2 regions of the Micromonospora sp. 050-3 genome follow, and region 2 is predicted to be linked to the other one. Evidence: riboswitches for the same ligand, from Rfam matches in the RefSeq annotation. Region 2 holds a riboswitch; the other holds the start of a gene.
What was found. Region 2 has a riboswitch for thiamine pyrophosphate ahead of thiE (thiamine phosphate synthase). Riboswitches for the same ligand answer to the same signal wherever they lie in the genome.
Positions count from the first base shown of each region.

Region 1: it holds a riboswitch for thiamine pyrophosphate, as region 2 does, so the genes downstream of both, ACLJOK_RS00460 (ECF transporter S component) here and thiE (thiamine phosphate synthase) in region 2, are expected to answer to the same signal.

Region 1 is NZ_JAJPVX010000001.1:89,132-104,079, reverse strand. Features, by position in the region: gene ACLJOK_RS00540 (glycine--tRNA ligase) at 1-585, opposite strand, end outside; gene ACLJOK_RS00535 (hypothetical protein) at 700-1,179, opposite strand; gene ACLJOK_RS00530 (antibiotic biosynthesis monooxygenase family protein) at 1,204-1,545, opposite strand; gene ACLJOK_RS00525 (hypothetical protein) at 1,575-1,832, shown strand; gene ACLJOK_RS00520 (metal ABC transporter substrate-binding protein) at 1,887-2,834, shown strand; gene ACLJOK_RS00515 (metal ABC transporter ATP-binding protein) at 2,831-3,592, shown strand; gene ACLJOK_RS00510 (metal ABC transporter permease) at 3,596-4,462, shown strand; gene ACLJOK_RS00505 (ArsR/SmtB family transcription factor) at 4,506-4,805, shown strand; gene ACLJOK_RS00500 (Fur family transcriptional regulator) at 4,802-5,200, shown strand; gene ACLJOK_RS00495 (hypothetical protein) at 5,270-5,878, shown strand; gene ACLJOK_RS00490 (hypothetical protein) at 6,037-6,204, shown strand; gene ACLJOK_RS00485 (acyl-CoA dehydrogenase family protein) at 6,268-8,265, opposite strand; gene ACLJOK_RS00480 (DUF6328 family protein) at 8,370-8,873, opposite strand; gene ACLJOK_RS00475 (sugar isomerase domain-containing protein) at 9,013-9,762, opposite strand; gene ACLJOK_RS00470 (aminoglycoside N(3)-acetyltransferase) at 9,759-10,565, opposite strand; gene ACLJOK_RS00465 (alpha/beta fold hydrolase) at 10,595-11,425, opposite strand; TPP riboswitch at 11,533-11,637, shown strand; gene ACLJOK_RS00460 (ECF transporter S component) at 11,712-12,305, shown strand; gene ACLJOK_RS00455 (ABC transporter ATP-binding protein) at 12,425-13,855, shown strand; gene ACLJOK_RS00450 (energy-coupling factor transporter transmembrane component T family protein) at 13,852-14,652, shown strand; gene ACLJOK_RS00445 (hypothetical protein) at 14,932-14,948, opposite strand, start outside.
Region 2 is NZ_JAJPVX010000003.1:249,686-264,633, reverse strand. Features, by position in the region: gene ACLJOK_RS29280 (thiazole synthase) at 1-732, opposite strand, end outside; gene thiS (sulfur carrier protein ThiS) at 729-929, opposite strand; gene thiO (glycine oxidase ThiO) at 920-2,083, opposite strand; gene thiE (thiamine phosphate synthase) at 2,077-2,703, opposite strand; TPP riboswitch at 2,698-2,807, opposite strand; gene ACLJOK_RS29260 (ThuA domain-containing protein) at 3,120-8,951, shown strand; gene ACLJOK_RS29255 (hypothetical protein) at 9,023-9,565, shown strand; gene ACLJOK_RS29250 (aldo/keto reductase) at 9,754-10,716, opposite strand; gene ACLJOK_RS29245 (ABC-F family ATP-binding cassette domain-containing protein) at 10,753-12,432, opposite strand; gene ACLJOK_RS29240 (class I SAM-dependent methyltransferase) at 12,474-13,079, opposite strand; gene ACLJOK_RS29235 (hypothetical protein) at 13,182-14,291, shown strand; gene truA (tRNA pseudouridine(38-40) synthase TruA) at 14,304-14,948, opposite strand, start outside.

The DNA of each region.
Region 1 (14,948 bases), on a different contig from region 2:
CTCGTTACGGAACGACTTGCCGGTCTGCGCGATGCCGAACGGGGGCTTCTTGCGGGCGACCGTCTCGACGTTCTTGTAGTTGACGAAGATGCCCTGCGCGGTCTCCGGGCGCAGGTAGTGCAGCCCCTCGTCGCTCTCCACCGGGCCCAGGTAGGTCTTCATCAGGCCGTTGAACATCTTCGGCTCGGTGAAGGTGCCCTTGTTGCCGCAGTTGGGGCAGTTCAGCTCGGCCAGTGAGGTGAGCGGCTTGCCGTGCTTCTCGGCGTACGCCTCTTCCAGGTGGTCTGCCCGGAACCGCTTGTGACAGAACTGGCACTCGGTGAGCGGGTCGACGAACTCGGCGATGTGGCCGGACGCCTCCCACACCTTGCGGGACAGGATCACCGCGGAGTCCAGGCCGACGACGTCGTCGCGCTGCTGGACCATTGTCTTCCACCACTGCCGGCGGACGTTCTCCTTGAGTTCCACGCCGAGCGGGCCGTAGTCCCACGCCGATCGGGTGCCTCCGTAGATCTCACTGGAGGGGAAGACGAAGCCCCGGCGCTTGGCGAGGCTGACGACGGCATCGATACGGTCGGCTGGCATGTTTCCTCCTACGCCGGCTGGCGGTCGGCGGGGGCGAGATGTGGATGGAACGGTCGGTTCGGGACAACGGTACGACCACCGTCCCCCCGAGCCCAGCAGAATACCGGGGACGGGTCAGCTGACCTCGCAGACCTCCACACCGCCGGTCTGCCCGTCCTGGCCGAGGCTGACCTGTTGCCGCTCCCGGTCGCCGCCGTCGAGGGTCACGTCGACCGGCACGGTCAGGTAGGTGGTGTCCACCTCACCCACCCGGAACCCGGTCACCTGCGGTTCGGCGGCAGCGCGCCGCTCGAACTCCGGCCGGGACTCACGCCGCTGCGCGTCGTCGCAGAGCTGGTCGTACGCCCGCCCGTAGTTCCGCTCGACCAGCGCCTGGTAGTAGTCGCCGGTCACGGTGCGGGCCTGTTCCCGGATGGCCTGGACTCCGCTGACGGCCAGGCCGACGACGGCGGTGCCACCCCCGCCGCAGCAGAGCACCACGGCGAGCGCGCCGACGCCGAGGCCGATCCAGAGCCGAGTCCGGCGGCCCTCGGTGGGCGGCGCGGCGAACGGCGGAGCCACCCCGGGACCGGGTGGCGGGGCGGGTGCGGTCATAGGAGCAGCGTAGTGTCCGCCGGCTCAGCGGTAAGGACCCGCAGCCCGATCACTGTCGGCGACGACCACGGCCCCGCCGGGAGCGGCGGTGGCCAGCGCCTCGTAGGCGGAGGGCTCGTCGACGGACTCGGCGAGCAGCGGCACGGCGCTGACCTTGACCTCGAAGGCGCCGAGCGCCCGCCGGTACGTGCCGACCGACTCCCATTCGGTGACCAGTGACCAGTGCCGGGGGTCGTCCAGCGCCCGGACCAGTTGGCCGCGCAGGTAGCCGGGCCGGGCGGCCAGCGCGGTGAGGGCGGCGTGCGCCCGTTCGGTGAAGCCGTCGGCGGCATCGACGTCGACCACGAACCGGTTGGTCACCAGCACCGGGGGTTCCTCCTCGTAGAGTCTGTGGGATGCAGCGTACGCAGCGCCCTCTGCTCGCCCGGTTGGCCGGGGCGAACCCGACGTCGGTGTTCCTGCTCACCCTGGTGGTGGTGCTGGTGGCGTTCTTCACGCCCGGGGTGATCGGCGGGCTGCTCACGCTCGCGCTCGCCGGGGTCCTGATCGCCCTGTTGGCGACGACCTGGGCGGTTCAGGCACCGCAGACCCGGCTGATCCGACTGGTGATGCTCACCCTGCTGGTGACTGTGGGCCTCGCGAAGCTCCTCTGACATGCAATCATGCGTTTTTGACAATCATTATCGTTGCCACGGACAGTTGACGACATGACCAACCGCGCCACGTACCGTGTCCTCGCCGCCGCGACCGCCCTCCTCGCCCTGGGTGCCGGGGCCGGCTGCTCCAGCGGTGGTGCCGCCGGCGCCGATCCCCAGCGAGTCGACGTGGTGGCAGCGTTCTACCCCCTCCAGTTCCTGGCCGAGCGGATCGGCGGCGACGCGGTCCGGGTGACCAACCTGGCCAAGCCCGGCGCCGAGCCGCACGACCTGGAACTCAACCCGAGCCAGGTCGGTGAGGTCAGCGACGCGGAGCTGATTGTCTACCTCAAGGGGTTCCAGCCGGCGGTGGACGACGCCGTGGCCCAGAACGGCGGCGACCGGGCGTTCGACGTGACCAGCGTGCAGCCACTGTTGGACGCGTCCGCCGGCGGGCACAACCACGAGGGCGAGGAGGGGCACGCCGAGGAGGGCAACGGCGGCAAGGACCCGCACGTCTGGCTCGACCCGACCCGACTGGCCGGCATCGGCGACCAGCTCGCCCAGCGGCTCGGCAAGGCCGACCCGGACCACGCCGCCGACTACACCTCCCGGGCGGCAGCCCTGCGCGCCGACCTGACGACCCTGGACGGCGAGTTCAAGCACGGTCTGGCGACCTGCCAGCGGCGGGAGATCGTCACCAGCCACGCCGCGTTCGGCTACCTCGCCGACCGCTACAAGCTCGACCAGGTCGGCATCACCGGGCTGAGCCCGGACGTCGAGCCCTCGCCGCAGCGCCTCGCGCACGTGATCGAGGAGGCCAAGGAGCACCAGGCCACCACGATCTTCTTCGAGACCCTGGTCAGCCCGAAGGTGGCCGAGACCATCGCCGGTCAGGTCGGCGCGAAGACCGCCGTGCTCGACCCGATCGAAGGGCTCGCCGCCAGCAGCAACGGGGACTACCTTTCGGTGATGCGCACCAACCTGCGGACCCTGCAGACGGCCTTGAGCTGCTCGTGACCTCACCTGTCATCACCGTCGAGCACGGGGTGGTCGGCTACGACGGCCGCCCCGTGCTCCGGGACATCTCGCTCACAGTGACCGCCGGCGAGGTGGTCGCGATCCTCGGCGCCAACGGCTCGGGCAAGTCGACCCTGATCCGCGCCGTGCTCGGGCTGGTGCCGATCAGCGCCGGCTCGGTCATCCTCTTCGACCGGCCGTTGCGCCGGTTCCGGCAGTGGGCACGCATCGGGTACGTCCCGCAGCGCCTGGGCGCCGGCGGCGGCGTACCGGCCACCGTCCGGGAGGTGGTGGCCTCCGGCCGGCTGGCCCGTCGGGGGGTGCTGCGTCCGCCGGGTCGAGCCGACCGGTCCGCCGTCGACGCCGCGCTGCGCGCGGTCGGGCTCGCTGACCGGGCCGGTGACCCGGTGTCCACGCTCTCCGGCGGCCAGCAGCAGCGCACCCTGATCGCCCGCGCCCTGGCCGGCCAGCCGGAGCTGCTGGTGCTCGACGAACCCACCGCCGGGGTGGACGCGGCCAGCCAGGAGGCGTTCGCCGGCGCGCTGCGCGACTTCGTATCCGAGGGCGGAACGGTGCTGCTCGTCGCCCACGAGCTGGGCCCGCTGCGACCGGTGATCAGCCGGGCTGTCGTCGTTCACGAGGGTCGCATCGCCCACGACGGCGCAGTGCCGGACCCGGCCGGCCATCACGCGGAGCCCGACCACGACCACGTGCACCCGCACTGCTACGACGAGCCCGCCGGGCTGTGGAGCAACTGACCCATGGAACTCTTCCAGTACCCCTACATGCAGCGCGCCCTGATCGGCGCGCTGGTGATCGGCCTGGCCGCGCCGGCGCTCGGCATCTACCTGGTGCAGCGCCGGCTGGCGCTGATCGGCGATGGTGTGGGGCACGTGGCGCTGACCGGCGTCGGGGCGGGGCTGCTGCTCAACCGCTCACCGGTGCTGGTCGCGGTGATCGCCGCCACCATCGGCGCGATCGCCATCGAGATCGTCCGGGCTCGTGGGCGTACCTCCGGTGACCTGGCCCTGGCCCTGCTCTTCTACGGCGGCATCGCGGGCGGCGTACTCCTGGTCGGCCTCTCCGACGCGACCAGCGCGAACCTCAACGCCTACCTGTTCGGGTCGCTGACCACCATCTCGCCCGCCGACCTGACCACCATCGGGGTGCTCGGCGCGGCGATCCTGGTCACGATGATCGCGTTGCGGCCCGCGCTCTTCGCGGTCAGTCACGACGAGGAGTACGCCCAGGTCTCCGGCCTGCCGGTCCGCACGCTGAACCTGCTGATCGCTGTCGCCACAGCGGTCACCGTGACCATCGCCATGCGGGCCGTCGGAGTGCTGCTGATCAGCGCGTTGATGGTGGTGCCGGTCGCCACCGCGCAGCAGGTCACCCGGGGCTTCCGCAGCACGATGGCCGCCGCGATGGCGCTCGGGCTCTTCGCCGCCGGCTCGGGTGTCTGGGTGGCGGCCACGGCGGACACCGCGCCGGGCGCCTCGGTGGTGCTGGTGGCGATCGCCTCGTTCCTGGTGGTGGCCGTGGCCGGCGCTGTCTGGCGGGTCGTGCGCCGCCGGACGACGCCGACCGCCGCGCCGACCCCGGAACCGCACGAGGTCGTGCTGAGCTGAGCCTGGTCAGCGCGACGTCGGTGGTATTGGTTACCGTTGCGGGATGACCAGCGCGACGGGCTACGACGGGTTCGACGGGGCCAGCGAGTTGCTCCGCGCCCTGTCCGCGCCCATTCGGCTGGCCATCGTCAGTGAGCTGGCCGGCGGCGAGCGGTGCGTGCACGAGTTGGTGGAGAAGCTCGGGGCGGCACAACCGCTGGTCTCCCAGCACCTGCGGGTGTTGCGCGGAGCGGGCGTGGTGCGCGGGTCCCGCCGAGGCCGGGAGATCGCTTACAGCCTGGTCGACGAGCACGTCGCGCACATCGTGGCGGACGCGGTCAGCCACGCCGGGGAGGGATCATGAGCGAGAGCAGCGCCGCGGTGCGCAACACCCGGCAGCGGTCGGCGGTGAGCGCGCTGCTGGGCGAGATGGAGGGCTTCCACAGCGCTCAGGACCTGCACGCGATGCTGCGGCAGCGCGGCGAGCGGGTCGGCCTGACCACCGTCTACCGCACCCTCCAGGGGCTCGCCGACGCCGGTGAGATCGACGTGATGCGTCCGCCGGGCGGCGAGCACCTCTACCGCCGGTGCAGCGAGGGGCACCACCACCACCTGGTCTGCCGGGTGTGCGGGCGTACGGTCGAGGTGGCCGGCCCGGCCGTGGAGAGCTGGGCCGATCGGGTCGCCGCGCAGCACGGCTACGCCGACGTCAGCCACACCCTGGAGATCTTCGGCACCTGCCCGACCTGCCCGCGCTGACCGTCAGATCGCGATCCGGGCTCACTTGACGGGTACACCGGGCGGGGCGTTCGTGGCACGCTGGCCGGCGTGAAAATCTATGCCGATCGGTTTCCGACCGCCGCCCGTCAGTTGCTCACCGACCTGCTCGTCGTCGCCTGGGTGTACGTGGCGATCCGCGGCGCGCTGTGGCTGCACGACCTGGTGCAGAAGCTCGCCGTGCCGGGGCAGAAGTTGGAGGGCGCCGGCAGTGGGCTCGCCGACAACCTGGGCGACGCCGGCAGCAAGGTCGGGCGGGTGCCACTGGTCGGCGACGAACTCACCGCACCGTTCCAGCGCGCCGCCGACGCCGCCCGATCGCTGGCCGACGCTGGCCGCGACCAGCAGCAATTGGTCGACCAGCTCGCCCTGGCCCTCGCCATCGCGGTGCTGATCTTCCCGCTCGGCATCGTGCTGTTCGGTTGGCTGCCGCTGCGGGTCCGTTGGATGCGCCGGGCCGGATCAGCGGCGAAGCTGGCCGCCGGGCCGGCCGGCCGGGACCTGCTCGCCCTGCGCGCGCTGGCCACCCAACCATTGGGCAAACTCACCCGGATCGGTCCGGACGTAGCCGAGGCGTGGCGACGCGGCGACGACACGACAGTAGACGCCCTGGCCGCCCTCGAGCTGCGCCAACTAGGCCTACGAGGCCGAAGTCGCTGAGCCCCGTCGATCAAGGAGTTGTGGTGCCTGGCTTGGACGTTTGGCGGGTGCTTTGTGACCCACCACAACTCCATGATCGACCAGGCAGGGTGGGTTGACGCACAGCCGTTCGGCTGGGCGCAGGTTCAGCCCGACGAGGGTGTCGTTAAAGTCGTCGGGTGTTCTACTTCCTCGTCGTCATCGCCGTCCTGCTGCTCGGCTACGCCGCCGTTCTGGTCTCCTTCGTCCGCCGGGGCAGGAAGATCCCACCCGCGGCGTACCTGGCCCTGGCCGGGCTCAACGGTCTGATCCTGGCGGGAGTACTGGCCTGGGCGGTCTCCCGCTGACCGACACCGCTGCCCCGCGCGACCACCGGCCCGCATGGCGTCGCGCCGGCGCGACCGGGCTGGTCAGGGCTTTGGGGGGATGCGGCGGCGGACGTCCTCGGCGGTGGACGGGCCGGGCGACCAGCGGGCCACCCAGGGCAGCTCGTCGGACGGGGTGAGCACGCCCTCCTCCAGGCCCGCGTAGCGGCCGGCGAGGATGCGCTTCGCGGCGGCGGTGTCGACCGAGTCGGTGTTGTCCCAGAGTGCGGCGAACAGGGCGTCCACCCGTACCCGCGCCTGCCGGCAGAACAGGTCGGCCAGCTCGACGTTCTCCGGGCGGCTGTCCCGTTCGGCGGAGGCCCGGACGCAGACCGCTGACATCGCGAACAACTCGGCGCCGATGTCGACCACCCGGCCGAGGAACGCCTGCTTGCGCTCCATCTTTCCCTGCCAGCGGGACATGGCGTAGAACGTCGACCGGGCCAGCTTGCGTGACGAACGCTCCACCTGGCGCAGGTGCGGGGCGAGTGGGCCGAACTCGGCGTACGCCGAAGGGCTCTGCCCCCGACCCACGGCGAGGGTGGGCAGCCACTTCGCGTAGAAGGCACCCGCTCGCGCGCCGGCTCGGGCCTTGCGGCCCAGCCCCGCGTCCGGGTCGATGATGTCGCCGGCCACCGACAGGTGGGCGTCGACCGCCTCCCGCGCGATCAGCAGGTGCATGATCTCGGTGGAGCCCTCGAAGATCCGGTTGATCCGCAGGTCGCGCAGCATCTGCTCGACGGCGGCCGGGCGTTCGCCTCGGGCAGCGAGTGAGTCGGCCGTCTCGTAGCCGCGCCCACCCCGGATCTGGATCAGCTCGTCGGCGATCTTCCAGGCCATCTCGCTGGCGTACAGCTTGACCAGCGCCGCTTCGATCCGGATGTCGTTGCGGTCGTCGTCGGCGAGCAGGCAGCAAAGGTCGAGCATGGTCTCCATGCCGTACGTGGTGGCGGCGATGAAGGACAGCTTCTGCGCGACCGCCTCGTGCTCGCCTACCGGCCTTCCCCACTGGACGCGGTCGGCGGCCCACCCCCGGGCCACGTTCAACGCCCATTTGCCGGCGCCCACACACATGGCCGGCAGCGAGAGCCGGCCGGTGTTCAGAGTGGTCAGGGCGATCTTCAGCCCCTTGCCCTCGCCACCGATGACGTTCTCGGCGGGGACGATCACGTCGTGGAACCGGGTCAGGCTGTTCTCCAAGCCGCGCAGGCCGATGAACTCGTTGCGCCGCTCGACAGTGATGCCGGGGCTGTCGCCGTCCACAACGAACGCGGTGATGCCGCCCCGACGGCCCTCCGTGGCCGGCACCCGGGCCATCACCACCAGCAGGGTGGCCACGATGCCGTTGGTGGCCCAGAGCTTCACCCCGTTGAGCCGGTAACCCGTGCCGTCCTCGGTCGGCTCGGCGATGGTGGCCAGCCGGGCCGGGTCGGAGCCGACGTCGGGCTCGGTGAGCAGGAACGCGGACACCTCGCCGGCGGCGAGCCGGGGCAGGAAGCGTTGCTTCTGCTCGGCGGTGCCGAACATCTTCAGTGGCTGCGGCACCCCGATCGACTGGTGTGCCGAGAGCAGCGCGCCGATGGCCGGGCTGACCGAGCCGGCCAGCATGAGCGCCCGGCAGTAGTGCAGGTTGCTCAGCTCGAGCCCGCCGTACTTCCGGTCGATCTTCATGCCGAACGCGCCGAGGTCGGCCAGGCCGTGGAACACCGAGTCGGGTATCGACGCGTCCCGCTCGATGGCCTCACCATCCACCTCGGAGGCCAGGAAGGCGCGGAACCGACCAAGGAACTCCTCCGCGCGAGCTACGTCCTCCGGATCGGATCGGGGCCACGGGTCGATCAGGTCGAGCCGGAACCGGCCGAGGAACAGCTCCTTGCCGAAGCTGGGCCGGTCCCAGGTGGACTCGCGGGCGGCCTCGGCAACCTGCCGGGCCTCCTTCTCGGTGACCTGCCCGGCTTCCGCGGGCAGCGGCGCGGCAGCGCCAGCCGTGGTTTCGGAGTCGGGGCCGTCCGGTGCCGGTCGGCCATTCTGCGTCGTGGTCACGGCTGCCCCCTCGAAGCTCGGTGCGGCTGCGTCGACGTGCGCGACTATTGCCACGCTACCCCCGGTTGTTACCCAGGGGTAGCGCTGCGTGAAGATCGGCGCGGTCAGCGCCCGCTGATCGTGTCCGGGTCGTCGTCATCGTCGTCGATGTCGTCCTCACCCCAGCTGCGTCGGGCGAACGGCAGGGCCACCCAGAACGTGAGGAACCAGATTCCGGCGAGGGCGCTGAGCAGGAAGGCGATCGGCCGGTCCAGCACGAAGTCGGTGATCAGCAGCACCGCGCTGACCATCGCGATCAACATGAAGGCGAGGCCGCCGGTGGCCATCCGGTGCGCGAAGCGGACCAGCTCCGGTTTGCGCCCCTGCCGGAACAGCGCCCGGTGGAACGCCACCGGCGAGATGATCAGTGCGGTGGCGGCGGCCGCCGCGAGCAACGCCACGATGTAGACGTCGCGCTGGAACTCCGTCGTCTCGGTGAACCCGTTACTGAACGGCAGGGTGAGCAGGAAGGCGAAGAGGATCTGCACGCCGGTCTGGGCGACCCGCAACTCCTGCAGCAGGTCGGCGAAGTTGCGCTGCCAGCGCTGCTTCTCGGTCTCCTTGGACACGCGCTACCTCCGGTGAGACGTTACTGCCGGCGGTCCCGGCCGCCGGCAGCAACGCCAATGCCCCACCCGGCCGAGCGCGAAACTGGTTCACGACATCTGCCGTTCATCTCGGCGACGCAAGCCGGCCACCGGAACCCTGTCAGGACCCGCGTCGGATCCGGCCCGCGTACCGCGCCTCCAGCTCGTTGTTGTGCGCGTCGCCGTCCGGGATGTTCGCCGACAGGTAGACCGGGGGGCGCTCCCCCGCCGCCAGCAACCGCGCCACCACCTCCACTGTCACCTGCTGCGCCAGCAGCGCCGCGGTGATCGAGGAGACCGCGCCGACCGCACCGCCGCCGGGCAGGGGCAGCGTCGCGTCGCCGTACGGCGCGCCGTTGTCGAGCACCACGTCGGCGAGGTCGCTCAGCTTGCGCCCGGACGGGTGCCGGGAGGTCATCCGGCCGGAGTGCCGCGCCGAGGTGATCGCCACCAACCCGTGCCCGCGCTCCTTCACCAGGGTGGCGAACTCCACCATCGCGCCGTTGACCCCGGAGTTCGAGGCGAGCACGAAGACGTCGGTGGGACGCACCGGGGCCAACTCGTAGAGGCGGTGCGCGACGGACGGGTCCCGTTCCAGCAGCGGGCCCAGCCGGTCGGCCGGTTCGCCGCCGAGCAGCACCAGGTCGCGTAGCGCGATCCGGTTGGTCGGCACCAGTCCGCCGGCCCGTCCGGCGATCTCCATGGCGAGGGCCTCCGAGTGCCCGGTGCCGAACGCGTGCACCACGCCGTCGGCTCGGACGGCCTCGGCGATCAGGTCGGCGGCCCGCCCCACCGCCTCCCGCTGACTGGCGGCCACCTGGCCGATCGTCTCGGTCACCACGGCCAGGTAGTCCTCGGCACTCACCGTCATACGTCCTCCGTCGTTCGATTACGGGCCAGCCAACGAACCGCGAAGTCGACCGCCGCCCGCTGGCGCATCAACCTGCCGGTCCCGGTGCCGACCGGTGCGGTGCGTACCGCCCCGGTGGCCTCCAGGTCCCCGCCCAACGCGGCGAAGTCGTCCGCGTCGAGTCGTACGTCCTGCCACCACACCCATTCCCGACCACCGTCGGCGGTACGCACGGCAGCACCGATCCGCTCGCGGGGCGAGCCGGGGCAGCGGTACTCAGCCAGGTGCAGCGAGGTGCTCACCGAGTGGTCCACGCCGAGCAGCAACACGTCGGCGTCGAGGTCGTAGAGGCGGGCAAGCGGGGAGCCCTCGCCGAGCATGTCCGCCAGGGCGTGCCCGGCCACCACCTGCTCGGCGGCCGGGCCGAGCGCGGCGAACGACACGTGCGGATGGGAGCTGCGCAGCGCACCGGGCCAGCCGCGGACCGTCTCGGCGAGCGCACCCATGAACCGGCTCTGGGTGACCGCCGGGTCGAAGCCCGGCATCTCCGAGCGGATCAGCGGCCACCAGTCCGCCGGCACCGGGGGGTTGCGCCACTGCGCGGGGTCGCTGTTGTCGGGCGTGTGGGTGGGCACGACGATCGTGCCGTCCGGGCCGAGCGCGTCGCGCAGGGCGAGCACCACCGCGTGCGGGCCGCCGCTGATGAAGCCCAGCGGACGCAGCGAGGCGTGCACCAGCAGCGTCGCGCCTGGGCGTACGCCCAGGACGCGCAGCTGCGCGGCGATCGAGCGACGGCTGCCCGGCCCGCTGGCGTCCGTGGTCACGATGACCTTCCTTCGGTGACCCGCACAGCTCAGGCCGTTCCGCCGGCTCGGGCCAGGATCGCCTCGGCGAGCGGGGCCGGCGCCGCGTCCGGGATCCAGTGGCTCACCCCGGGCAGCTGCACGAACCGGTAGTCCCCGGTGACGTTCTGCGCGCACGCCTCGGCGGCGATCCGGCCGATGGCGACGTCCCGGTCACTCCAGACGTACGTGGTGGGCACCGCGACCGGGTCGACGCCGGCCAGGTCGGCGCGGGACATCGCCCGGTACCAGTTCAGCGCCGCGGTGAGCGCCCCCGGCTCACGCATCGGGTCGGCGTACCGGTTCACCCGGGACGTGTCGCCCACCCCGCCGAGCAGCTTGCGCAGCGCGGTGGCGTGCCACGCCAGCAGCACCTTCTCCGCCTTGTCGGGCTTGCGGAACAGCGCGATGTACGACGACCGGGCCTTCTGTTGGGCGTCGGTGCTCAGGGCGTGCGCCATGGCCGCCGGATGCGGTACGGACACCGCGGTCAGCGTGTGCACCCGCTCGGGGTGCCGGGCGGCGACCCCCCAGGCCACTATCGCGCCCCAGTCGTGGCCGACCAGGTGCACGGCGTCCAGCGCGAGCGCGTCGAGCACCGCCACCACGTCGGTGACGAGTTCGGGGATCCGGTAGTCGGCCACCGCAGTGGGCCGGGCGCCGGGTGAGTAACCGCGCTGGTCCAGCGCGTACGTGCGCAGCCCGCCCGCGTGCAGCGCCGGCACCACGTCGTCCCACTCGCCGCTGTGCTGAGGGAAACCGTGCAGCAGCAGGACGGGTACGCCGTCCGTCGGACCGCCGACGGTCACCTCGAACGTGAAGCCTCGCGCGTCAACCCGCATGATCGGAAGCGTACCCAGACGGCGGTGCGCCGGTCGCTCCCGCAGGTCAGGCGGATGCCCTGCTGGGCCCGCGACCCTGGTCGGTGTTAGCGTCAGCGAGACAACTTCATATCCGACAGGGGAGCGCACAGCGCTGAGAGTGCGGGCACGCCCGCAGACCCTCGAACCTGATCTGGGTAATGCCAGCGCAGGGAGTTCGGTCGACCTCCAGCCGCGCCGCAGTCCGGTGCCACCGGACGCGGCGTGCGTCTTCTTCTGGTTCGCACTCACGAACTGGGAGCAACACATGAATTCCACCACCGACACACACCGTTGGCGCACCATCGACATCGTGGTCGCCTCGGTGATCGCGGTCGCCTTCGGCGTCATCTTCTGGGCCTGGGGCCTGGTCTGGAGCGCCACCGAGGGCGCGTTCGCCTTCTTCCCGCCGGCGCAGACGCTGCTCTACGGCGTCTGGCTGATGCCGGCGGTGATCGGTGGGCTGGTCATCCGCAAGCCCGGCGCCGCGCTCTACTGCGAAACAGTGGCCGCGGTCCTGTCCGCGCTGTTGGGCAGCCAGTGGGCCGGCACGGTGATCCCGCAGGGCATCGTGCAGGGCATCGGCGCCGAGCTGGCCTTCGCCGCCTTCCGGTACCGGTCGTTCCGGCTGCCGACAGCTGTGTTCGCGGGCGCGCTGACCGGCCTCAGCGCAGCGCTGTTCGACTTCTTCGTCTGGAACGTCGACTACGCGCTCACCGACTACCGCATCCCGTACGCGCTGCTCACCATCGTCAGCGCCACAGTGATCGCCGGCCTGGGCGGCTGGCTGCTAACCCAGGCCCTGGCCAACACCGGCGTCCTGGACCGCTTCCCAGCAGGCCGAAACCGAGCCCTGATCTGACCCCACCCACTCGCGTCGATCATGAGGTTGACGGGCGGATGGATCTTCATAACCACCGTCAACCTCATGATCGACCGTGCAGGGTGGAGGCGGGGGCGCTGCCCGGAGGGGGTGGTTTGGTGGGCGGGGTACTGCTGCGGGGGTTCGGGTGGCGGCACGCTGGGCGCCGCGCTTGGGCCGTTCGGGGTGTTGACCTGCGGGTTGAGGCTGGGGAGCGGGTTTTGCTCCTCGGGCCGTCGGGGGCCGGTAAGAGCACAGTGCTCAGCGCGTTGGCCGGGCTGCTTCCCGAGGACTCCGGCGAGCAGGAGGGCACCGTCGAGATCGACGGGCTCGACCCGCGCAAGGGGCGGGAACGGGTCGGCATCGTCTTCCAGGACCCGGAGACCCAACTGGTGATGGCGCGCTGCGGCGACGACGTCGCCTTCGGGCTGGAGAACCGGGGAGTGCCGGCCGACGAGATCTGGCCCCGCGTGGACGAGGCGCTGCACCGCGTCGGCTTCCCGTACTCCCGGGACCGCCACACCGCGGCGCTCTCCGGCGGCGAACAGCAACGCCTCGCTCTGGCCGGCGCGCTGGCCCTGCGCCCCGCCCTGCTGCTGCTCGACGAGCCGACCGCCAACCTCGACCCGGCCGGCGCCGAACTGGTCCGGCACGCGGTGGCCGGCGCGCTGGACGCCGACACCACGCTGATCCTGGTCGAACACCGGGTCGCCGAGGCACTGCCGCTTGTCGACCGGGTGGTCGTCCTGGAACCGGGCGGCGGCGTCCGCGCGGACGGCACACCCGAGGCGGTCTTCGCCGCCCACGGTGCCGCCCTGGCCGCCGAGGGGGTCTGGGTGCCCGGTCACCCCATCGCGCCTCGGGCGGCCACCGCCGGCCCCGGGGAGCTGTTGCTCACCGCCGACCGGCTCGGCCTGCCGCCCCGGCTGGGCATCACCGACCTGGCGGTACGCGCCGGTGAAGCACTCGCCGTACGCGGACCGAACGGTGCCGGCAAGTCCACCCTGGCGTTGCTGCTCGGCGGCCTGCTCCGGCCGGGCAGTGGGCGGGTCACCGCGTCCGTCGAGTTGGCCGGCGCGGACCACAGCACTTCCCCGCATCGGTGGCGGGCACCCGCGCTGGCCCGACGGATCGGGTCGGTCTTCCAGGATCCGGAGCACCAGTTCGTCACCAGCACGGTCTTCGACGAGCTGGCGCTCGGCCCGCGCCGCACCGGCCAAACCGAGGCAGCCGTCAAGGAGACAGTGGCCGGGCTGCTGGACCGACTGCGGCTGGCCCGGCTCGCCGCCGCCAACCCGTACACCCTCTCGGGTGGCGAGGCGCGGCGACTGAGCGTGGCGACCGCCCTGGCCACCGCGCCACGCCTGCTGATCTGCGACGAACCCACCTTCGGCCAGGACCGGCGGACCTGGCGGGAACTGGTGGACCTCTTCGCCGACCTGCGCGACGCCGGGCACGGCGTCGTCACAGTCACCCACGACGCGGACTTCGTCGCCGCGCTCGCCGATCGCACCGTCACCCTGCACCGCGCCACGGACGACCAGCGATGATCAGCATCGAGCCGGTCGCCGCGCCGGACGCGCCGTTGGCCCGCCGCAACCCGGTGGCGAAGGTCGCCGCCGCGCTGGTCTTCTCGTTCACACTGCTGGCGACCCTGGACCCGGTTGCCCCGGCGATCGCCATCGCCCTCGAACTGGCCGTCCTGCCGCTGTTCGGCATCCGCTACCGGGTGCTGGCCCGGCGGGCCTGGCCACTGCTGCTCAGTGCCGCCGGCATCCTGGTCACCCTGGTGCTGTTCGCGGCCGACCGGTCCGGCCGGGTCCTGCTGGACGCGGGACCGGTACTGGTGAGCACCGGCGTCCTGCTCACCGCGCTCGGCCTGGTGCTGCGGGTGTTCGCGGTGGCCCTGCCCGGTGTAATCGTCTTCGCGACCACCGACCCCACCGACCTGGCCGACGCGTTGATCCAGAACGCGAAGGCGCCGGCCCGGTTCGCCATCGGGGCGCTGGCCGCGTTCCGGCTGGTGCCGCTGCTCGGTCAGGAGTGGCAGATGATCAGCATGGCCCGGCGCGCCCGGGGCGTCGACGCGGGACGCAACCCGGTGGCGAAGCTGCGGCTCTTCGCCTCCACCGCGTTCGCGCTGCTGGTCGGGGCGATCCGTCGAGGCACCCGGCTGGCGGTGGCGATGGACGCGCGTGGCTTCGACGCCGGCACACCCCGTACCGTCGCCCGCCGGCAGCACTTCACCCGCGCCGACGTCCTCCTCATCGCCGGGTCCGCCGTCCTCGCCGCAGCCACCCTCACCACGAGCATCCTCCTAGGCGCCTTCCGCCCCCTGATCAGCTGACCCAACCCACCGCTGGCGCCCGCCGCTGGCGCCCGCCGCCAAGATCCGCACAACATCAGGGATGTAGTGGCCTCGCTGCCCACGGAGGCCACTACATCCCTGATAGTGCTGTCACCACCCAGCGCCCACGCACCGCTCCCGCCGATCTTGCGGTTTCTGTCGCCGAATCATCCCGATAAGCCGGTTATGCGAGGACAGAAAGTGGAAGATCGGCGGGGCTAGTGGCGGGGCGCGGGGTGGGGGCGCGGGGGCGGGGCGGGGCGGGTGGGGTGGTTCGATTTAGCTGCGGCGGAAGG
Region 2 (14,948 bases):
GCGGCGCTCGATCCGGCCGGCCTGGGCCGCCAGTCGGCCCGCCTCGACCGCGTACCGCATCGCTGTGGCCATCGCCATCGGGTCGGCCGCCCGGGTGACGGCGCTCGCCAGCAGCACCCCGTCACAGCCCAGCTCCATTGCCAGCGCCGCGTCGGACGCGGTGCCGATGCCGGCGTCGAGGATCACCGGCACGTCCACGCCCTGCCGGATGAGTCGGATGTGGTGCGGGTTGCCGATGCCGAGCCCCGAACCGATCGGCGAGCCGGCCGGCATCACCGCGGCGCAGCCCACGTCGGCGAGGCGGCGGGCGAGCACCGGGTCGTCGCTGGTGTACGGCAGCACTGTGAAGCCGTCGGCGACCAACTCCTCGGCGGCGCGGAGCAGCTCCACCCCGTCGGGCAGGAGCGTCCGCTCGTCGCCGATCACCTCTAGCTTGACCCAGTCGGTGTCGAACGCGTCCCGGGCCAACCGGGCCACCTTCACCGCCTCGGTCGCGGTGTGGCAGCCGGCGGTGTTCGGCAGCAGGCGTACGCCGCACCGGTCCAGCAGCTCCAGCAGCCCACCGGAGGATCCCGGCGCCGTGCCCACCCGGCGCAGCGCCAGTGTGACCAGCTCGGTACCGGACGCCCGGATCGCCTGCTCCAGGACATGCAGGTTCGCGGCGCCGCCGGTCCCGAGGATCAGTCGTGAGGTGAAGGTCTCCCCACCCAGCTCGAACGGCACGCCGCTCACCCGCCCTGCGCCGCGGTGAGCACCTCGACCCGGTCACCGTCGCGCAGCGCCCGGGCCGGCCAGCCGGTCCGGGGCACCACCTCGCCGTTGACCGCGACCGCCACCCCACGGGGGTGCGGCAAGAGGTCGCGGACCAGGTCCGCCACGGACGCGCCGGCGACGACGCTGCGCCCGGCCCCGTTCACAGTCAACTCCACAGGTCCCCCTCCATCGTCGGTTCAGCTCCGCCCGCGGCCACCGCGGCACCCCCGAAGCGGTCAGCCCCGAAGGGCGCGAGCAGCGGGTCGGGTACGCCGCCGAGCACCAGGTCGACGATCAGGTCGGCGGTGATCGGGGTGAGCACGATGCCGTGCCGGTGATGCCCGGTGGCGGCCAGGACGTCCGGTCGGTCGGGCAGCGGCCCGAGGATCGGCGCGTTGTCCGGGGTGCCCGGGCGCAGCCCGGCGACCGCCTCGACCAGGTCGTACTCGGCCAGTTCGGGCAGCACGTCGACCCCGGCGCGCAGCAGCCGCTGCACAGCGCCGGCGGTGACAGTGGTGTCCGAGCGCTCCTCGACCGTCGCGCCGAGCACTACCTCACCGTCGGAGCGGGGCACCAGGTAGACGTGCTCGCCGTCGGCGTACCCCCGGATCACGTGCCGGAAGCCCGGCGCGACGCCGTCGGGCGCGCGGAGCCGGAGGATCTGGCCCTTCACCGGCCGCACGGGCAGGCCGGTGAGCGCGGCTGCCCCGCACCCGGCGGCTACCACGGTGACCGGCGCGTCCACATCGGACAACGACCGGACCGGCTGCGACACGAGCACCGCGCCGGCCCGCTGCGCGGCCGTGCGCAGCGCCGGCACCAGCAGCCGCGGGTCGACCTGGTGGTCGGTGAGCGCGAGCGCGCCGCCGCGCACCCGTGGGGCGAGCGCCGGTTCGCGGTCGCGCAGCTCGCTGGGGCGCAGCGGCGTCACCGGCAGGCCCAACCCCTGCTGGTACGCCCACAGCCGACGCGCCTCGGCCAGGTCGTCGCCGGTGAGCCCGACCATCAGGGTGCCCTCGGTCCGGTAGCCGATCTCGACTCCGGTCGTCGCGGTCAACTCGGCGGCGAACGCCGGCCAGCGGGCCGCGGACGCCAGCAGCAATCCGGTCAGCTGCCGCTCACCGAAGTACGCCTCGGCGACCGGGGAGAGCATGCCGGCGGCCACCGCCGACGCCCCCGAGCCGGGCGCCGGGTCGTGCACCACCACCCGCAGCCCGCGCGCGGCGCAACGCCAGGCGATCGCCAACCCGATCGGCCCCGCCCCCACCACTGCCACGTCCGGCCGGACCCGGTCGCTCGACGGCGGTGACGGGGACCGGCCGGTCAGCACGTCAGGGCCTCGATCAGCTCGGCGGTAGCCCGTGCCGGGTCGGCGGCGGTGGAGACGGCACCGACCACCGCCACCCCGTACGCCCCGGCGGCCCGCAGCGCCGGCACCCGGGCGGCGGTCACCCCGCCGATCGCGATGACCGGGACGTCGACGGCGTCGACGACGGCGCGTACCCCGGCCGGCCCGATGGGGTCCGGCAGGCCGGTCTTGGTGCTGGTGGTGTGACACGGCCCGACGCCGAGGTAGCTGGCGCCGGCAGCGACGGCATCGTGCGCCGGGCCCGGCGCGCGGGCTGTGGCGCCCAACACGCCGGTGGGGCCGAGCACCCGGCGGGCGGCAGCGACCGGCAGGTCGTCGGCGCCGACGTGGCCACCGGCGGCGCCCGCCGCCAGCGCCACGTGCAGCCGGTCGTTGACCAGGCAGGTCGCCTGGTACGACGCGCAGAGCGCCAGCACCCGCCGGGTCAGGTCGTAGGCCTCGCGGTCGGTGGCGGAATCCTCGACCCGGACCTGCACCACCAGGTCGGCGTGGGCCACTGTGAGGGCGGCGCGAACCACTGCGAGTGGGTCGCGACCGGGTCGGGTGTCGGTGATGAGATGCAATCGCCCCAGGGACGGCACGGCAACGCTCCTCCCTGCGCCGGCATTACCCGGATCAGGTTCAACGGTCGGGGGCTGTCAGCCCCCCTCTCAGCCCGGTACACCGGGCTCCCGTGGGTTACTTGCGTGTCACCGTACGACAGATCCGCCGGCCTGCCAAGGCGTGGGGTCGGTGGTGGCCGGCGGACCGGGCCGCACCAGAACGACCGAGATCCATGGGGCAGTTCATGTGGTCCTGTTCGGAATGTCGCCCCCCGTTGCAGAACCGTTACCCGTCCGCATCTTGCCCGACATCGAGCCAGCCGAATTAATTTGTTCAGCGATTCGACAAAATGTCGGTGGGGGCACCCTGGCACGGTGTGACCACCGGCTCCATCAGGGACGGCCTTCGGCGAGCCGACTCCCGCGAGCTCTGTCACTACGACACAGGAGGCGGCGTGTCCCGTTCTCGTCGTGCCCGCGTACCCATCACCGCAACCCTGATCTCCCTGGCCATGGCCTCGACCACCCTGTTCGGCGCGCCCGCCCAGGCGGCCGCCCAGGTCCCCCCACGGGATGCGAAAGCCGCAGCCCCGGTCAGCCAGGTGGCGCCGAAGGCGCCAAAGGCCGCGGCCGATCCCTTCTCCGTCCTCGTCTTTTCCAAGACCGCCGGCTTCCGGCACGACTCCATCCCCACCGGCGTCGCCGCCATCCAGCAGCTCGGCGTCGACAACGGATTCACAGTGGACAACTCCGAGGACGGCGCCGCATTCAACGACGCCAACCTGGCGAAGTACAAGGCGGTGATCTGGCTCTCCACCACCGGTGACGTGCTCAACGCCGACCAGCAGGCGGCGTTCGAGCGCTACGTGAAGGCCGGCGGCGGTTACGTCGGCATCCACGCCGCGTCGGACACCGAGTACAGCTGGGCCTGGTACGGCGACCTGGTCGGCGCGTACTTCGCCAACCACCCGCAGAACCAGCAGGCCACTGTCAAGGTGGAGGACCACGCCCACCCGTCCACGGCCGGGTTGCCGGACCGGTGGTCCCGGTTCGACGAGTGGTACAACTACCAGACCAACCCTCGGCCGGACGTGCACGTGCTGGCCAGCCTGGACGAGAAGAGCTACACCCCAGGCGCCGGCGCGATGGGTGCGGACCACCCGGTCGCCTGGTGTCAGGACTACGACGGTGGCCGGTCCTGGTACACGGGCCTGGGGCACACCCGGGAGTCGTACGCCGAGCCCGAGTTCCTCTCCCACCTGCTCGGCGGCATCCGCACTGCGGCCGGCGTCGAGAACGCCGACTGCGGCGCCTCGAAGACCTCGAACTTCGAGAAGGTCACGCTGGACAGCAACACCAGCAACCCGATGGAGCTGGACGTCGCCCCCGACGGGCGGGTCTTCTACATCGAGCGCGACGGTCGCGTGCAGATCGTGAAGCCGGACACCGGCAACACCGTCACCGCCGTCGACCTGGACGTCTTCACCGGTAACGAGGACGGCCTCATCGGCATCCGGCTCGACCCGGACTTCGCCACCAACAAGTGGGTGTACCTGTACTACGCCCCGAACGACGGGGTCACCCGCAACCTGCTGTCCCGGTTCACGGTTTCCGGCGACACCATCGACCTGGCCAGCGAGAAGCAGGTGCTACGGGTCGACACGCAGCGCAACACCTGCTGCCACGCCGGCGGCAGCATGGCCTTCGACGGCGATGGCAACCTCTACCTGGCCACCGGCGACAACACCAACCCGTTCGAGTCGAACTCGTACTCGCCGATCGACGAGCGGGCGGGGCGCCAGGACTACGACGCGCAGCGCACCTCCGGCAACACCAACGACCTGCGCGGCAAGGTGATCCGGATCCACCCGGAGGACGACGGGACGTACACCGTTCCGGCGGGCAACCTCTTCGCGGCGGGCACCGAAAAGACCCGTCCCGAGATCTACGCGATGGGCTTCCGCAACCCGTTCCGGATCGGCACCGACCCGAAGACCAACACGCTGTACGTCGCGGACTACGGACCGGACGCCAACGCGGACAACCCGAACCGGGGCCCCCGCGGTCTGGTCGAGTGGAACGTCGTCACCCCGGGCAACTACGGCTGGCCGTACTGCACGGGCACGAACGAGGCGTACAACGACTACACGTTCCCGTCCGGCCCGAGCGGTCCGAAGTTCGACTGCGCGGCGCCGGTGAACAACTCGCCCAACAACACGGGCCTGACCAACCTCCCGCCGGTGGTCCCGGCGACCGTCGACTACGGGTACGCCGGTGACGCGCGTTACCCGGAGATCGGCGGCGGCGGCGCCCCGATGGGCGGCCCGGTCTACCGCTACGACGCCGACCTGAACTCGAACCGCAAGTGGCCGGCGTACTACGACGGCAAGGCTCTGCTCGGCGAGTGGAACCAGAACAAGATGTACACCATGCAGCTGACCCCCGACGGCAAGTCGTTGGTGGACATCAACCAGTTGCTCACCGGCATGAGCATGGTCCGGCCGATGGACTTCGAGTTCGGCCCGGACGGCGCGCTGTACCTGATCGAGTGGGGCAGCGGCTTCGGCGGCAACAACGACAACTCGGGCGTCTACCGGATCGACTACACCGCCGGTGACCGCGCGCCGATCGCCGCGGCGTCCGCCAACCCGACCTCGGGTCCGGCGCCGTTGACGGTGACATTCTCCAGCGCCGGCTCCCGGGACCCGGACGGTGGCACGCTCACCTACGCCTGGACGTTCGGCGACGGGCAGACCTCGACCGAGGCCAACCCGACCCACACGTACGCCACGGCGGGCAACTACACCGCCCAGCTCACCGTCACCAACCCCAAGGGCCGGACCGCGGTGGCCAACGTGCCGGTTACCGTGGGCAACACCGCGCCGACGGTCACCATCGAGTTCCCACCGGACGGCGGCTTCTTCAACTGGGGTGACCAGGTCCGCTACTCGATCAAGGTGACCGACCCCGAGGACGGGCAGATCGACTGTGACCGGGTGCAGCTTCAGGTGCTGCTCGGTCACGACGAGCACGCCCACCCGCTGGAGCAGCACACCGGCTGCACCGGCACCGTCCAGACGTCGCTCGCCTCCGGGCACGGCGCCGAGGCGAACGTCTTCGCGGTCTTCGAGGCGACCTACACCGACGAGGGTGGTGCCGGCGGCGCCGGTGCCCTGACCGGTCGGCAGATCGAGATCCTTCAGCCGAAGCAGAAGCAGGCCGAGTACTTCACCGCCACCGGGCGTGCCCCGGTGAGCACCGGCGGTGGAGACCCCGGCGTGCAGCGGGAGACCGGCGCCGACACCGCCGGTGGCGGCCAGAGCGTCGCCTTCATCGAGGATGGTGACTGGTGGTCGGTCGCTCCGGCGGACCTGACCAACATCACCGAGATCCGGTTCCGGGCCGCCTCCGCCGCCGCTGGCGGTCGGATCGAGGTGCGCGCGGGTGCTGTTGACGGGCCGGTGGTCGCCACGGCCGTCGTACCGTCGACCGGCGCGTGGCAGACGTACACGGACGTGAGCGCACCGGTCACCGGCGCCGCGAGCGGCTCGCTGTACTTCCTGGCCCGCGACCCGAACGGCGGAACGGGTTCGCTGTTCAACGTCAACTGGATGGACTTCGTCGGCCGCGGTGTCACCGAGAACGGGCCGCCGGTGGTCAGCGCCACTGCCACCCCGGCCACCGGCACCGCACCGGTCACCGTCGCCTTCGACGGCACGGCCACCGACGCCGAGGGCGACACCCCGTTGACGTACGCCTGGGACTTCGGTGACGGAGGCTCGGCGACCACACTGGACGCCAGCCACACCTACACCAGCCCGGGCACCTTCACGGCCACCCTCACGGTGACCGACAGCAAGGGCGCCAAGTCGTACGCCACGGTGCCGGTGCGGGTCGACGCGCCGGACACGTCCTGCTCCGGGGCGCGTTCGGACGACTTCAACGGCAACAGCCTCGACAAGGAGCGCTGGACCAGCGTCGTCCGGGAGAACCAGCTCTACTCGCTCAGTGGCGGTGCCCTGCGGCTGCCCACCGGCGTGGGTGACCTCTACGGCGCTCGCAACGACGCCACCAACCTGGTGCTCCAGGCGGCCCCGACCGGCGCATGGGAGATGACCACCAAGGTCACCCTGCCGGTGACGGCCAACTACCAGCAGGCCGGCGTCCTGGTGTACGGCGACGACGACAACTACGCCAAGCTGGACCTGCTGTACAACGGCAGCCGGCGGGTGGAGTTCATCCGGGAGACCGCGGCCACGCCTCGCAACGAGGCCGCCGACGCCACCAACGCACCGGCGGGTGACACCGTGTACCTGCGGATCACCAGCGACGGGACGAACCTGACCGCGTCCGCCTCGGGCGACGGGCAGACCTTCACCCCGGTCGGCCGTTCGGCCGCGCTCGAGGGCATCACCAACCCGCGGATCGGGGTCTTCGCGCTCAACGGAGGCACCGAGGCGCCGGTTGTCGACGCCGCGTTCGACTCGTTCCAGGTCACGCCGGACGCCCCGGCCGGCCCGGTCGACCCGTCGGACGAGTTCACCGGCAGCACGTTGGACAAGTGCCGGTGGGACGCCGTGACGCGGGAGGACCCGAGCGGTTACCGGGTCACCGATGGCGCGCTGCGGATCGACGTGCCCAACGGTGACATCTACGGCACCGACAACACCGGGCCGAAGAACTTCATCCTCCAGACCGCGCCCTCGGGCGACTGGACCCTGGAGACGAAGGTCGACGGCAGCCTGCTGAACGAGCAGTACCAGCAGGCCGGTCTGCTCGTGCAGGCGGACGACGACAACTACCTGAAGCTCGACTTCATCGCGGACAACCAGGCCGGCCAGGCGGTGACGCGGCGGATCGAGTTCCGCAGCGAGATCGCCGGGGTGGTCCAGAACCCGCAGCCCGAGGCGGGCAACCTGACCTCGGCGGTGTGGCACCTGCGGCTGGCCCGCACGGGCGACACGTTCACCGCGTCGTACTCGGCCGACGGGACGACCTGGACCGCGTTGACGGCGCTGACCAACAGCGCGGTCGGGGCAACCCCGAAGGTCGGGCTGTTCACCCTCGGCGCCAACCAGACGGCGTCGAAGACCGCCTCGTTCGACTACTTCCGGCTCAGCACGGAGGTGGCCGACGAGACGGCGCCGGTGACCACCGCGGCGGTTTCCGGCACCCCGACCGACGGGTGGCACACCGGGCCGGTGACGATCACGCTCACCGGTGCCGACGAGGCCGGCGGTAGCGGGCTCGCCGGTACGGAGTACCAGCTGGACGGGGCCACCACCTGGACGGCGTACACCGCTCCGGTGGCGGTCAGCGGGGACGGCGAGCACGAGCTCCGGTTCCGCTCGACGGACGAGGCCGGCAACGTGGAGGCGACCAAGACCGTCTCCGTCAAGATCGATGCCACCGCGCCGGTGACCTCGGCGACGTTCGCTCCGGCGAACGACGCCGGTTGGCACAACGGGACCATCCCGGTCGTGCTGACCTCGACCGACGCCGGTTCCGGCGTCAAGACGGTGGAGTGGTCGCTGGACGGTGGCGCGTGGACGCCGTACTCGGCGCCGGTCGAGGTGACCGGTGACGGGCAGCACGAACTGCTGTTCCGCTCGACGGACAAGGCGGGCAACGTCGAGACGCTGAAGTCGGCGGTGCTGCGCATCGACGGCACCAAGCCGACGCTGCTGGTATCCGGGCTGGCCGACGGCCAGCTGTACGGCGACAGCCAGGACGTCCGGGTGGCCTGGCAGGCCGTCGACCCGACCTCGGGCATCGCGAGCGTGGTCGGTCAGCTCGACGGCCAGGCGTACGCCAGTGGCACCCTGCAGGCCATGTACGACCTGTCGCTCGGCCTGCACGAGCTGACCGTCACCGCTACCGACAAGGCGGGCAACAAGACCACCTCGACGGTCCGGTTCTTCGTCACCACCTCGTTCCGGGACATGCAGAGTCTGCTGGACCGGTTCAAGGCGACGGGGCGGCTCTCGACCAAGGCGCACAAGCAGCTGTCGAACAAGCTCGACGCTGTTCGTGCGTCCGAGGCGGCCGGCGACGACAAGGCTGCCGTCCGGCAGCTGACCGCGTTCCGGACGCTCGCCAGCGACGCCACGCTGGTGCCCGAGGCGGAGGTCCGGGACGTCCTGATCCGGGACGCCGACGCCATGATCGTTCGACTCGGCGGCGCGGCCAGCAAGGCCGGGGTCAAGGCGAACGACGGTGACCCGGTCAAGGGCACCGGGCGGCTCGGTGGCGATGCCACCCGGCTGGCACCCGGTCGCCAGCTCTGATCCGACGAGGCCCCTCCCCGGCGCTGCGGCGTCGGGGAGGGGCCTCCCTCATCGGTAGGGAGGGGATGTCCGTGACGGGTATCCGCAAGGTGTTGGCCGCCGTCTTCGTCGGACTGGCCCTGACCCTGTCCACCGCCGCCCCGGCGGCGCAAGCCGCTCAAGCCCCGGCGGCGCAGACCGACAAGCTCAAACTCACTGTGGCCGGCGACGGGGCTCAGGGCGTCACCATCCAGGCCACCTACGCCGATGGTCGCCGGCTGGAGCAGGTGGTGCGGTTGGTCCTCACCGCCACCGGCCCGGACGGGCAGCGGGTCGGGCCGGTGCAGCTCGAACCGCAGCCCGAGGGGCAGGGCTTCTACAGCAGCGGCCCGGTGCTTTCCACCGGCACGTGGAAGGTGTCGGTCAACTCCCCCGCTCCGCTCCAGAGCAAGGCCACCGCCACCGTGCAGGCGAAGGCGGCGCAGTCACCGCCGGCGCCCGCGCCGGTCGCGGTGACCAAGCCCGTCGACGGAGGGGCGGGCACCGGTTGGTGGCCGTTCGCGGCGGCCGGTCTCGTGCTCGTCGCCGCGGCGATGGGGGTGGCCATGCTCTTCGGCCGCCGCCGCACCGACTAAGCACACAGCATGAAACGACTGGGCCGGGCCGCGACGAGCGGCCCGGCCCAGTGTCGTTCGGCTTGATCGACTCGGCTCTCCTGAAGTCGGGGCTTCCCCGACCACAGGTGACACCGATTTCAAGGAACGCGAGTGGATCACGAGCAGGGCGCCCAGCGGCGCAGCCTGCGGCGCGCGCACCCTCCGACTCAGAGGACGGCGCGCAGCGCCGCCAGATCGTCGTCGCTGGGCTCCCAGACGCCGGCGGCGGCGTTGGCACGCACCTGCTCGGGCGTGGTGGCACCGGCGATCACCGAGGTCACCGCCGGCTGAGCGGCCAGCCCGCCGATCGCCACCTGGAGCATCGTCAGACCCCGCTCGGCCGCATACGCCTCGATGGCCTCGATGGTGTCCCAGTCGGCAGCGGCGAGCCGCTCCGCGTACCGGCCACCGCCGGAGAGCCGGCTGCCGGCCGGCGGCTGAGCCTCGCGCTTGTACTTGCCGGTGAGCAGACCGTTGGCGAGCGGGAAGAACGGCAGCATGCCGAGGCCGAACCGCTCACACGCCGGGATCACCTCGGCCTCCACCGAGCGCTCCACCAGGCTGTAGTGGTTCTGCGCGCTGATGAAACGGGACCGGCCGTTGGACGAGGCGACCCAGTCCGCGTCGGCGATCTGCCAGCCGGCGAAGTTGGAGTTGCCCAGGTAGCGCACCTTGCCGTCACGGACCAGGTCGTCCAGGGCGGCGAGGGTCTCGTCGATCGGGGTGCCCGGGTCGGGCTCGTGCATCTGGTACAGGTCGATGTGGTCGGTGCCGAGCCGGCGCAGCGACGCCTCCACGGCACGGGCGATGTAACGCCGCGCACCCCGCGCGCCGTAGTCCGGCCCGTTGAGGCCGTTCATGTCCATGCCGAACTTGGTGGCCACCACCACGTCGTCCCGGCGACCCTTGAGCGCCTGCCCGAGCAGCTCCTCGGAGCTGCCCTGCGGCTCGCCGTAGATGTCGGCGGTGTCGAAGAGGGTGATCCCGGCGTCCAGGGCGGCGTCCACCACCGCGCGCGTGCCGTCGAGGTCGAGCTTCCTGCCGAAGTTGTTGCAGCCGATGCCGACCACGGACACCACGAGCCCGGAGTCGCCCAGCCGGCGATAGGTCATCTCAGTCACGAGATCCACCCTATGCCGGCCGGACGCACCGCCGCCGGGGACCGCTCACCCGACGTCCCAGACCGGTTCCGGGGTCTCCACCACCTCGCTGTCGCCCCGGAACAGCACGAACCGGTCGAAGGAGCGGGTGAACCACCGGTCGTGGGTGACCGCGATCACCGTTCCTGCGAAGGCGTTCAGGCCCGCTTCGAGCGCTTCCGCGCTGGCCAGGTCGAGGTTGTCGGTGGGCTCGTCGAGCAGCAGCAGGGTCGCCCCGGACAGCTCCAGCAGCAGCACCAGGAACCGGGCCTGCTGCCCGCCGGAGAGCGTGCCGAAGCGCTGGTCGCCCTGCGCCGCCAGCTCGTAGCGACTGAGCACACCCATCGCCGCGTGCCGGTCCATCCCGGTGCGGTGCTCGTCACCCCGCCAGAGAATCTCGACGAGCGTCTTCGACATCAGCTCCGGCCGGTCGTGGGTCTGGGAGAAGTGCCCGGGGCGGACACGGGCGCCGAGGCGGGCCACGCCTTCATGCGCCACCGGAGTCAGCGCGCCCGCGCCGTCGACCGGCCCGTTCGCCGGGTCCGGGTCGCTGCCGCCGCGGGCCAGGAGCCGCAGGAAGTGCGACTTGCCGGTGCCGTTGGCACCGAGCACCGCCACCCGGTCGCCGTACCAGATCTCCAGGTCGAAGGGGAATGTCAGGCCGTCGAGCTCCAGCTGCTCGCAGACGACCGCGCGCTTGCCGGTCCGCCCGCCGCTGAGCCGCATCCGGATGTCCTGGTCCTTCGGGGGTACGGGCGGCGGCCCGGCCTCCTCGAACTTGCGCAGCCGGGTCTGCGCGGCCTGGTAACGCGAGGCCAACCCGTCGTTGTACGCGGCCTTCTGCTTGTACATCAGCATCAGCTCGCGCAGCTTCTGGTGCTCCTCGTCCCAGCGCCGACGCAGCTCGTCGAGGCGGGCGTGCCGAGCCACCCGAGCCTCGTGCCAGCTGGCGAAGCCGCCCGGGTGCACCCAGGCACTGCCACCCTCGACGGCGACCACCCGATCGGCGCTCTGAGCCAGCAGCTCGCGGTCGTGCGAGACGTAGAGCACCGACTTCGTCGACTCGCGCAGTCGCGCCTCCAGCCAGCGTTTGCCGGGCACGTCGAGGAAGTTGTCCGGTTCGTCGAGCAGCAGCACCTCGTCCGGGCCGCGCAGCAGCAACTCCAGGGCGAAGCGCTTCTGCTGGCCGCCGGAGAGGGTACGCACCGGACGGTCCCGGACGGCGTCCCACGGTTGGCCGAGCACGATGGTCGCGACGGTGTCGAAGAGCACCTCGGCGTCGTACCCGCCAGCCTCGCCCCAGGCGCCGAGCGCATCGGCGTACGCCAGCTGGGCCTTGCCAGCGGCGTTGCCGAACTTGCCGTGGGCCTCGGCCGCCCGCATGGCAGCCTCGGTCTCGCCGAGCCGCCGGCCGGCGTCGCGCAGCGCCGGCGGGGCCAGCGACAACGCCAGGTCGGCGAGGGTCGACTCGTCGCCGATCATGCCGATGAACTGGCGCATCACGCCCAGCCCACCGGCCCGCGCGACGACGCCGCTGGGCACGGGCAGGTCGCCGGCGACCATCCTCAGCAGCGTCGTCTTTCCCGCGCCGTTCGGCCCGACCAGGGCGACCTTGCTGCCCTCCCCGACCCGGAACGACACGTCGGCGAAGAGTTCCCGACCGTCGGGCAGGATGTGCCCGACCGCTGCCACGTCCACGTATCCCACGCCGGGATCCTGCCCCAGTGAGGGTCGGGCGGTATATCCAATTACCGGGTGACGCGCAGCACCCGGAAGCCCTTTTGGCTGGCGTACCGCTCGACCTGCCAACTCTGCTCGGTGAGCCAGCGTTGCAGCGAGTCGCCGCCGAGGTGCCGGGCGACGACCAACCAGCCGACGCCGTCCGGGGCGAGTCGGGGCAGCCAGCGCAGCAGCAGGTCGTGCAGCCCGTCCTTGCCGATCCGGATGGGCGGGTTCGACCAGAGCTGGGCGAAGCGGACGCCGTCCGGAACGTCGTCTGGCGCGCTGACCCGGACCCGGTCGGCGGCGCCGATCCGGGCCGCGTTGGCGGCGGTCAGCTCGCGGGCCCGGGCGTTGACGTCGACGGCCCAGATGGTGCTGGTGGGCGTGAGGTCGGCCAGCACGCAGCTGATCGGCCCGAACCCGCAGCCGAGGTCGAGCAGGTCGCCGGTGGTGTCGGCGGCGGGAAGCTCGGCCTTGCGCAGCAGCACCGCTGTGCCCGGGTCGAGCCGGCTGGCGGAGAAGACCCCGCCGGCCGAGGTGAGCCGGTAGTCGCGGTCGGCGACGGAGAACTCGACCTCGCGCGCCGGGGCGTCGCTGGTGGGCTGAGCGGTGAAGTAGTGGTCGCCGGTCACCCGGCAATTCTCGCACCGGTCCGGGGCGGACCTGACGCGGCCCACACGCACATTTCCCCGATATTACCCCCTAAAGGGACAATGACTCCTACTCTGGGCGACATGGTGTATCGGTACCAGTCCGATGAGGACGCTTTCGAGGAGTACCCGGAGCCCGGGTCCGACCTGTCGGTGCTCGGCGCCGGTCCGCCCCCGCCGGCGGGGCCCTCTCCGTCGCGCTTCCCCACGCCGTCGCTGCCCCGGCCGAACCAACTCTCGCTGCCCTCGTCGCAGCCCGCGCCGGCTCGTGCCGATGTGTCGCAGCCCAGGCCGGCCGCCCGCGCCGACGCGCCGCAGCAACTGCCGACTCGTGCCGACATCCCGCCCGCCCCGCCGCGCAGCCAGATCTACACCTCGTCGACGCCGGTGCAGCCGCCCACCCGGCGCGGCGGCGGCCGACTCTGGCAGGTGCTGATCGGCGGCGCGGCCGTCCTGGTGCTGCTCGCCCTCTGCGGCCTCGGCGCCGCCGCGCTGCTCACCAACCGCAACGAGCAGCCGCAGAGCGACCCGACGTACCAGCCGAACGCCGCCCCGACGTCGGCACCGGCGGAACGGCTGGCCCTCGACTCCCGGGACACCGACCAGGCCCCGCTCACCGCCAAGGAACTCTTCCCCGGCAAGGAACTGAAGCTCACCGCCGGCCAACCGAGCTACCAGGTGCTCAAGACACAGTCCAGCGGCAGTTGCGCCGTCGCCGCCACCGACGAGGTAGCCGACCTGCTGGTCCGGCTCGGCTGCAACCAGGTCGTCCGGGCCACGCTGAGCACGCCCGACGACAGCCACCTGGTCACCGCCGGCCTGTTCAACCTCACCGACAAGGTCAGCGCGGAACGGGCCCGAGACCGGCTCCGGCAACTGCTCGACGAGCGGCAGGGCCGTTTCCGTGGCCTCACCGCCGACGAGGGGGACGGCACCGATGTCCTGGCCAGCGCCCCGGCACGAGTCGGCTGGCAGGTTCGTGGCCACTACCTGGCGTACGCGCTGGTGGTCCGCAAGGACGGGGCGGCGGTCAAGGCGGGTGACGCCAAGGTCCGCGAGATCCTGTTCGACATGATCGAGCTGCACCTCAGCCGGGGCGTGCTGCAGAGCCGGGCCGACGGTGGCACCGCCGGGCAACCGACGGCGGCACCGACCGGCAGCAACGCCAACCAGGGCGATCTGCCGGGCAACTGACCCCGCGGGCGGTCAGCCCTCGACCGGGACCCGCAACCGGCGGGTGAGGGTGGCGCGGTGGGCGTACTCGGCCGGGTCCGCCGGGTAGCCGACGGCCACCAGGGTCAGCCCGCGCGCGGGGGCAACCGTCACCTCGCTGGACCGCTCCCGCTGGGTGAGCAGAGTGCCCGGCCACTCGACCGGGCGGCGGCCGTCCCCGGCCACCAGCATGGCCCCCACCAGGCTGCGCACCATCGCCTGGCAGAACGCGTCGGCCTGCACTGTGGCGACCAGAATGCCGTCCGGGTCGCGACGCCAGTCCAGCCGGGTCACCTCGCGCAGCGTGGTCGCGTGCTCCTTGCGCCGGCAGTACGCGGCGAAGTCGTGCTCCCCCACCAGCCCGTTCGCGGCGGCGTTCAGCGCCGCCAGGTCCAGCGGTTTCGGCCAGGCCAGCACCTCGTGACGGCGCAGCGGCTCGGCACCGAAGGGCGCATCGGTGACCCGGTACTCGTAGCGCCGGAAGGTGGCCGAGAACCGGGCGTCGAAGTCGGCCGGCACCTCGGTCATCGCCCGTACCCGCACGTCGGTGGGGAGCAGCCGGGCCAGGCGACGCAGCAGTCGTCCCTCGTGCTGCCGCCACACGTCCACGGGCAGGTCCACGTGGCACACCTGCCCCGT